3 regions of the Clostridium sp. CTA-17 genome follow, and region 2 is predicted to be linked to each of the others. Evidence: a T-box and tRNA genes for the amino acid it is inferred to sense, from the RefSeq annotation. Region 2 holds a T-box; the other regions hold tRNA genes.
What was found. The T-box of region 2 lies ahead of metG (methionine--tRNA ligase). A T-box ahead of a tRNA ligase gene usually reads a tRNA of that ligase, here a tRNA-Met.
Positions count from the first base shown of each region.

Region 1: it encodes a tRNA-Met, which carries the amino acid that the T-box ahead of metG (methionine--tRNA ligase) is inferred to sense. The anticodon was not compared.
Region 3: it encodes a tRNA-Met, which carries the amino acid that the T-box ahead of metG (methionine--tRNA ligase) is inferred to sense. The anticodon was not compared.

Region 1 is NZ_BAAABF010000010.1:41,363-44,550, forward strand. It holds gene ACYUCG_RS13445 (cation:proton antiporter) at 1-841, shown strand, start outside; gene ACYUCG_RS13450 (hypothetical protein) at 1,094-1,621, shown strand; tRNA gene ACYUCG_RS13455 (tRNA-Met) at 1,746-1,821, opposite strand; gene ACYUCG_RS13460 (hypothetical protein) at 1,994-2,770, shown strand; gene ACYUCG_RS13465 (hypothetical protein) at 3,188-3,188, shown strand, end outside.
Region 2 is NZ_BAAABF010000007.1:77,306-80,493, reverse strand. It holds gene ACYUCG_RS11635 (FUSC family protein) at 1-580, opposite strand, end outside; T-box leader at 739-993, shown strand; gene metG (methionine--tRNA ligase) at 1,071-3,008, shown strand; gene ACYUCG_RS11625 (methionine--tRNA ligase) at 3,109-3,188, shown strand, end outside.
Region 3 is NZ_BAAABF010000005.1:90,485-93,672, forward strand. It holds gene ACYUCG_RS10075 (VanZ family protein) at 263-955, shown strand; tRNA gene ACYUCG_RS10080 (tRNA-Met) at 1,352-1,427, shown strand; gene ACYUCG_RS10085 (cell wall-binding protein) at 1,790-3,188, shown strand, end outside.

The sequences.
Region 1 (3,188 bases), on a different contig from region 2:
AAATGTATTTATAGGAATTATATTAACAGCCACTTCAGTTAGTATTACTGTAGAGACTTTAAAGGAAATGGGTAAATTAAGTACAAGGGCAGGAAATGCAATATTAGGGGCAGCTATTATTGATGACATCTTAGGAATAATAGCATTAACCATAACAACTAGTTTAGCAGATCCATCAATTAATGTAATAATAGTTTTAGCGAAAATAGTTATGTTCTTTATTTTTGCTGGTCTTTCAGGATATCTATTCCACTGGGCATTTATAAAATTAGATGAAAGATATCATAGAGATTTAAGAAGATTTGTAATAATAGCTTTTGTATTTTGCTTATTATTATCTTTTTCTGCTGAAGAGTTCTTTGGAGTTGCAGATATAACAGGAGCTTTTATAGCAGGCTTAGTAATATCTGATTCAAATAGAAGTAAATATTTAAATTCAAGATTTGAAACATTGTCATATATGTTATTATCACCTATATTTTTTGCTAGCATAGGAATAAAAGTCGAATTAACAGCTATGACAAAAACTATTTTCATATTTGCAATATTATTACTTCTAGTAGCTATATTAAGTAAGGTTATTGGATGCGGTTTAGGAGCTAAACTATGTAAGTATAGTAATAGAGAAGCTATTCAAATAGGAACAGGAATGATATCAAGGGGAGAGGTGGCACTTATAGTTGCAAATAAAGGAATTGCAATGGGACTTATGCTACCAGAATTTTTAGCACCAGTAGTAATAGTGGTTGTGGTTACAACTATAGTAACCCCTATTTTATTGAAAGTTGTTTTTAATAATAAATCTAAAAGTGTAGATTTAAATGTAAAGGCTAATGTTTAGAACTTAAAAATAATTTAAGAAAGCTTATTTATTATTAAAATATTTTTAAGAGTACCAATTGAAAATATAAAAAAAGTAAGATTTTTAATGACTAAAATAGAGAGATTAATAACTAGTGATTATAATCCTTTAAAAGAAATAGTCTTAGTATTATTATAATTAATAAATAATTATATAAATACTAAGGCTTGAGTGTAGAGAGAATCTACATTGAAACTATAGTATTTGTATTTATCTTAGGAGGTAATACAAATGAGTAAAGAAATAATAGATATTGAAGTAGAAGAATTTATACCATTTAATGATGCAGCAGATATGAAAGAATTTAGAAAATTTCTTAAACAATATGGAATAGAAGATGCCTTAGAGGATACTACATTAGATTATACTAAAAAGAAATTAGAGATGTTACTTGCTTTAGCTGAAGATAGTGAGGATGAAGAGTTAGCAGAACATAAAAATATATTAAAAAAATTATTAAATAACTTAAAAGGTGAAAAAGTTAAAAGAGAAGCTATGAAAGCTTTATATGAAGTTTATAGAGAATATGAGGATCTAACTGGTAAGGAATGCGAAGATTTAATTGATTCTAAAGAATTAGATAAAAAAATAAAAGAGGCTTTAAAAGAGTATAAGAAATATGAGCATTTTAAAACTCATGAGGAACAAATAGCTGAAAAATGGATAAGAGAATTAAAGAAAGAGGCTATAGAATACAAAAAACAATACAAGGAATTAAAAAAAGATATTAGAAGAGATTTAAAAAGATTAGAAAAATAAAATATAGTTAGATTTAAAAAATAAGCTATATCAAAACTTTATTTTAATAATTTGTTTTGATATAGCTTTTTTAGACATATATTATAATAAAAATAAAAAAGGTTCTGTTTTACAGAACCTTTTGTGGTTGCGGGAGCAGGACTTGAACCTACGACCTTCGGGTTATGAGCCCGACGAGCTACCAGCTGCTCCATCCCGCGTCATTAAATTGTATCTACTACTCTTTAACTATACGTTAATATATAATTAAAGTCAAGGAAATTAAATATTTATTATATTTAAATTGTTATAAGTACTTAGAACTTTCTCTTTTGTGATATATAATAAATATAGGGACGTATATTAGTTTTAATTTTTTATTCAGGAGGAGAAATGTTTACCAAAGGTTTTGACGAGGCATATAATAGGGCTTTAGAACTTCAGAAATTATTTTATGGTGAAAAAGAAAAATATAATGAAGAGTTAAAGAATGAAAATAGGGACATAAAGCACTTAGTTAACAAAATAAACGAAGAAAAAATATATATATTAGAAACACTAGTACCTAAATATGCTAAGAATATGAGTATTTTAGAAAGACAAAGTATAAAAGCTACTTTAGGAGAAGAAGTCAGTAGTGAATATATAATAAATGATTATAATATACGACCTATTAAAGAACTGCTACTGATAGATTATGATGAAAAGTTTATTATAAAAAATATAAAGAATCCTTTTATTAAGGTCTTTAAGATAAACAAAATAAATAAAAATTTAGATGAAGAAACTATGGAAATACAATCTGCAATAGATGAAATGAAAAAGATATCACAATGTGCACAGGATGATAAGCTTAAATTAATAAGAATTTATAAATTAATATGTTCTGCAACTAATTTAGGAGAAGCAATAGAGGAAAGGTTTAGAGATTTCATACCTATGATACAAAGCAGTAGGCTAATATATGGGGATTGCAATATAGAGAAGCGTAGCTATAGGATAGGAAATGTTATGAAATGTTATGATGGAATAATGCAGTTTTTAGTAAAGATATGTGAAACTAAATATAGAAGTGCAGAGGGAAAGCGAGTTAAGTACATAAAAGATTCTTTAATTGATGAGCATTTAGAAGAATTAGATTTATGGAAACAGAGCTTTAATGAAATATAAATTTATTTAATTTTTAAAGTTAAGGTAAGAGAAATGGGCATGTTTTTATGATTTATTATGGTGTTACAGCCAGTTTATTCAATAAAATGATAAAAATTTTTAAAGAATAGAGAAAAATATGTAGATTTTATTGAATTTTTAACCAGAATATGATACTGTCTACATATAGTAAATACTTATAGCGTGTTAGTATTTATTTTGGATTTGGTTGGAGAATAATTTCTTCAGCCTTTATTCTTTATATAGATAGTTTATAGTTTAAGAAATATTTAAAATTAAGTCTTATGAAATCAAGGGTAACTTGAGTATTCATAAGGCTTTTTTATTTTATTTATTATGGAAATTCATTATAAAAATCTATTTGTAATCATATATTTCATATAAAGATTAATTAATAGGGGAGGAGAATTTTTTATAA
Region 2 (3,188 bases):
AGTTCTTTTTATTTTCTTCCAGACTTTTTATATCATCTTTAACTTCTTTTTCAAGTCTAGAGATTTTTTCTTCTATATTTTCTAAATCTTTTTTTACCTTATTTTCATATTTATATATGTAGTTATTTATTAATAGAGCAATTATTATACCTATAAAAGTATCTATAATTCTATCAACTGCATAAGCATATGGAGCTTTACCATGTAAGTTTGTCATAATTGCTATTAATACTATACATGCTATAGAAACAGACCCTTTTCTGTTAAACACATTAAGCAGATAAATGGTTATAACTATTCCAATACCTGTTATTATTCCTGAAAATCTTGTAAGGTTAAAGTTTAAAGCTATAAAAGTTAAAGCTAAGCCAACAAGTCCACCAGTTATTGTACCAATCATTCTGCTTTTTCCCATTTTATATGAGTTTTCAACAGTATCTTTCATACAGATTACAGCGGCTATACAAGCGTAAAAAGGATATTCTCTGTGTATTAGCTCGAAAAATCCTATGCATAAAGTTACAGCCAAAGCTGTCTTTAAGTTTCTTGCACCTATTTTAGGTAAGGCTAAACCTTTCATTTTAATAATACCTCCCCGAGAAATTTATATATTATTATAGATAGTATATAACATTTTTATATTAATACAAATTATGACTTAACAAGAATTTTAAAGAATTCAAAAATAAAAACGATTGACATTAATGTAAAACTAATCATATAATTAAAATTGAGTAAGAAAATGCAATGAAGAGAAGAGTAATAAAGAAGATTGTATAAAAGAGAGCTGGGTTAGGTGAAAGCCAGATACATGAGACTTTATGAAGATGGACTTGGAGCAGACTTTTTGAGAATTTTAATTTTAGAAAAGTACGGTGGCAACCGTTATATTGCAGAGTAATAAAATAGGTTAAACTTAGGAGTTACTTAATGAGATATTTATGGTGACATAAATATGAAATAGAGTGGTATCGCGTAATTAACGCCTCTATGGGATTTCCCATAGGGGCTTTTTATATTTTTGAAATATTGGAAATAATAATAATTAAGAATACAAGGAGGAAGAAATAATGTGTAAAAAACCATATTACATTACAACGCCTATTTATTACCCATCAACAAATCTACACATAGGTAATACTTATACAACTGTAGCTGCTGATGCTATAGCAAGATTCAAAAGACTTACAGGTCATGAAGTAATGTTCTTAACAGGAACAGATGAGCATGGTCAAAAAATAGAAAGAATAGCTAATGAAAAAGGAATTACTCCAAAGGAGCATGTTGACGAAATAGTTGCAGGAATTAAAGATCTTTGGAAAATGATGAACATAAGCTATGACAAATTTATAAGAACAACTGATGATTATCATGTGAAAGCTGTTCAAGAGATTTTCAAAAAGTTATATGATCAAGGAGATATATATAAAGATTCTTATGAAGGTCTTTACTGTACTCCATGTGAATCATTCTGGACAGAAACTCAATTAGTAAATGGAAACTGCCCTGATTGTGGAAGACCAGTTGAAAAAGCTAAAGAAGAAGCTTACTTCTTTAAAATGAGCAAATATGCTGATAGATTAATTCAGTATATAGAAGAACATCCAGATTTCATTCAACCAGAATCAAGAAAGAATGAAATGTTAAATAACTTCTTAAGACCAGGATTACAAGATCTTTGTGTTTCAAGAACAAGTTTTACTTGGGGAATACCTGTAAGCTTTGATGAAAAGCATGTTATCTATGTTTGGATAGATGCATTATCAAACTACATAACTGCTTTAGGATATGGTCAAGAAAATCAAGAGTTATACAATAAATTCTGGCCTGCAGATGTTCACTTAATAGGAAAAGATATTTTAAGATTTCATACAATTTACTGGCCAATAATGTTAATGGCTTTAGGATTAGAATTACCTAAGCAAGTATTTGGTCATGGATGGTTACTTGTTGATGGAGGAAAAATGTCAAAATCAAAAGGTAATGTTGTTGACCCAGTAGTTTTAGTTAACATGTTTGGAGCTGACGCTGTAAGATATTACTTATTAAGAGAAATACCATTTGGTTCAGACGGATTATTCAACAATGAAATATTTATAAAGAAAGTAAATACAGACTTAGCTAATGACTTAGGTAACTTATTATCAAGAACAATAGCTATGGTTTATAAATACTTTGATGGAGTTATTCAAGCACCAACATGCAAGGAAGCTATTGATGATGAATTAATAAACTTAGCTTTATCTACTCCAGGAAAAGTTGAAGCTAGTATAGATGCATTAAAGATTCCAGAAGCTTTAGAAAGTATATGGACTTTAATAAGCAGAGCCAATAAATATATAGATGAAACAACTCCTTGGATACTTGCTAAGGATGAAGAAAAGAAAGAAAGACTAGGAACGGTTTTATATAACTTATTAGAAACTTTAAGATTTGTTTCAGTAATGATTTCACCATTCTTAACAGAAACAAGTGTAAAAATAGATGCTCAATTAAACACTAAAGTTACTACTTGGGAAAGTTTAAAAGAGTTTAATGGAACAGTTGCAGGAGATAAAGTAGTTAAGGGTGATGTTATATTCCCAAGAATAGATGTTGAGGAAAAATTAGCAGAACTTGAAGCTTTAAAACCAGCTCCAGTTAAACCAGCTAACGAAGAGTTAGTTAAAAATCCAATAAAAGAAGAAATAACTATAGATGACTTTGACAAGATAGATTTAAGAGTAGTTAAAGTATTAGAATGTGAACCAGTTAAAAAAGCTAAAAAGTTATTAAAACTTAAAGTTGATTTAGGTGGAGAAGAAAGACAGGTTATTTCAGGAATAGCACAATACTATAAACCAGAAGAGTTAGTTGGAAAGTATGTAGTATTAGTTGCTAACTTAAAACCAGTTAAATTAAGAGGGGAATTATCTCAAGGTATGATACTTGCAGCAGCACCTTCAGATGATTCAGAACTTCTATTAGTTAACCCAGGAGAAATGTTAACTGGAAGCCAAGTAAGATAGTAAAATTAAAAAACTCTTATATTCATACTAGATTGTGGAATATAAGAGTTTTTTTGTATCATAATATTGTAGATAGAATCATTTTAAGGGGGCTAATAAAATGAAAGTAATTATAGGTAATGCTTGGCCTTATGCTAATGGATCACTTCATATAGGAAGAGTTTCATCTTGGATGGCAGG
Region 3 (3,188 bases), on a different contig from region 2:
TTATAATTAGGTTTGTAAGAGTTTTAAAGGGTTTTGATACAGCTTATTTTTGTAATTAATCTGATTAAAATAAGATGAAAGAGGTTATAATTAATGAAGTAATGTAAAGTTATTTATTCTATTTTTATGGGGTTTTGATCTATAAATATATAGGATTATCTTAATAAACAATAGAAATATTTCCAGTATGAATATTACAGTTAGAGATAAATATTCACTTAAATAATATATTAATTAAAATTTAGAATTAAAAGGAGAATTCATGATTATTATTTCTCAAAATAAATTTTTAACATTAGGAATTCTACTCTTTTGTTTATTTAGAGGAACAATTAAAATTAAAGGAATAATTAAAGAAGAATACACATATAAAAAAATATATTCTAATGAAGAGTTTATTTTTGATTTATTTTGTATTTACTTAATTGGAGTTGCTTCTAAGGTGTATTTTCCACTTACCATAGCTTGGGGAAATAATCTTATTTATAATCCGCCAGAAATTTGGCTTAGTCCTCTGTGGAGTATAAAGCAAATATACCATGAAGGAGGATTGCGAGATGTTATTTATCAGCTAATAGGAAATTCAATTATGTTAAGTCCAATGGCATTTTTTCTTTGCTATTTTTACAGTATAGATGAAGAAAAATTAACTTTAGGAAAAGGAATTATAGATAAAATCAATAAAATTTTAGAAAGCTTTGAATTGCAGAATAAAAATAAGTTAAAAGAAGATTCATATATACCTTCATTAAGTACAGTATTAAAATTCTGTTTTTTTATGTCTTTATTCATAGAGAGTTCCCAGGTTATATTATCTTTAGTTTTTCCTAATACAAAAAGGTTTTTTGAAGTAAATGATCTTATATGTAATACTTTAAGTGGAGTTTGGGGATATTATATTTATATTAAAATTGCTAAATTAAATATAATACCAAGAAAGATATTTAAGTTATAAAAATAAATGCAGATTTAGTAATAATTTAAACATAGGTGGTTATTCTAAAATGGTGTTATAAGTTTAAAAACGTATATAACTGAATTTAGATAATAATGAAGAAAAATAAGTTTATAACTTTCATAAGATTTTAAATGTTATATAGTTAAATACTGTTTGTTTTTAAAGGATATTGAGAAATATATAGAAATAAGAAATAACTGCATTTCTTGTAATGTAACTGAAGTTAGAAAGATATTAAGATATATATAGAAATAAAAAGTAAATTTTTTATTGAGTATATAAGTAGCCTAAGAGTATTTAATATAGAATTAAAAAATATTTTCTTAAAATAACATTTGACTTATTAGGTAATTAGGAATATACTTAATACAAGTCAGAGAGACAATTTAATGACGCGGGATGGAGCAGCTGGTAGCTCGTCGGGCTCATAACCCGAAGGTCGTAGGTTCAAGTCCTGCTCCCGCAACCACAAAAAGTTCTACTTTTTTAAGTAGAACTTTTTTTATTTAGAATAAATAAAACTACCTGCTATGGGGGTGGTCAATAAATTCTTATAAAATTATTGCAAGCCACCAGTTTTACAGGTAATTATGACTTTGTTTGATTATAAATTAGAAGATTTTTTATAGAGAATTTTTTATATCTCTACTTTAAATGAATATCATAATATATTTCTTATTAAATTTATATGTAATAATATTACTTTTAATAATATTAACGGAAAATATCTATATAATTAACTTTATTTACAATATTTAAATAAAATGTTAAAATAACATTTGGGAATTTTTAATATATTAGTTAAATTAAGTGGATTAATAGAGGTGTTTTATGAAAAAAGTAAGAGAAAAAGTGGCTATTGCCGTAGCTATAGCAAGTATAACTACTATATCTAGCTTTGTAATAAGCAATGGAAAGAAAGTTTATGCTGAAGAAGTAAGGGTTACAGCTACTGCTAATGTAGATAATATTAAAGGTAATGGAAAACAATTAAAAGATGAAAGTCCTAATGTAAATGCGCAAGAAGATAAAAATGTTAAGAATAAAGAAGTAAAAACTGATGGCGAAAAAGATGTAAAAGAAATTAAAAATGACAAAGATATTAAAGATAAAGATTCCAAAGAAGTCAAAGACGAAAATGCAGAAAAAGTTCATAATAATAAAAAGGATACTGTAAAAGAAGTAGAAAATAAAGCTGATCAAAATAATGAAGATAAAATAAATAAAGATAAGAACGTAGAAGTAAAAAGTGATGAAATAAAAACTAAAGACAATGAAACTTCCCAAAAAGATAAAGAAAGCAAGAAAATCGAAGAAAAAATAGAAGTAGGAAATAAGAAAGCTGAAGAAAAGTTAGATAAAAATGAAGCTTTAAAAAGTGATTACATAAATATTAATGAAGATGGACAAGCAGTAACAACAGGTACAGAAAGTCAAAATAATAGTGTAACTGATGAAAATAAAAAGGATGGATGGCAAACAATAGGTGGTAAAACATATTATTTTGAAAATGGAAAGGTATCAACTGGAAAGAAAGAAGTATATGATACTAAGAATGGAAAGTATAAAACATATTTTTTCAATGAGGATGGAACTCTTGTAAATAAGCCAGGAATTCACACTTATACTGAATATTGGGGTGAAAAAAGAAAGGTATATGTAAATAATAAGGGTGAAGTTGAAAGCGGTTGGAAAACAATAGATGGTAAGACATATTATTTTCATCAATATAATGGTATGGCAATTAATATTTGCGATATATTTAATGGTGATAAAAAAGAAACATATTTGTTTGATGAAGATGGTGTTTTAACAAAAGGAAATGGATTAAAAGAAATAGATGGAAAATGGTATTACTTTAATAAGGATAATAGCTTAGAAACTGGCTGGAAAGTAATAGATGGTAAAACATATTATTTTGATACGTATAGTGGTAGAGCAAAAGGAAGCACAAGAATATATGATTCTAATCATGAAAAATACAAAGTGTACCTTTTTAATGAAGACGGAGCTCTTATAACTGAACCAGGTATTCACACTTATCATGAAGATTGGGGTGGAGAAAGAAAAATATACGTAAATAATAGAGGTGAAGTCCAAAGTGGTTGGCAAACAATAGATGGTAAGACATATTATTTCGATGAAGATAATGGAATGGTAATCGGGATAAGAGAAATAAATAATGGTGATGAAAAGAAAACATATGTATTTGATGAATATGGAGTTTTAA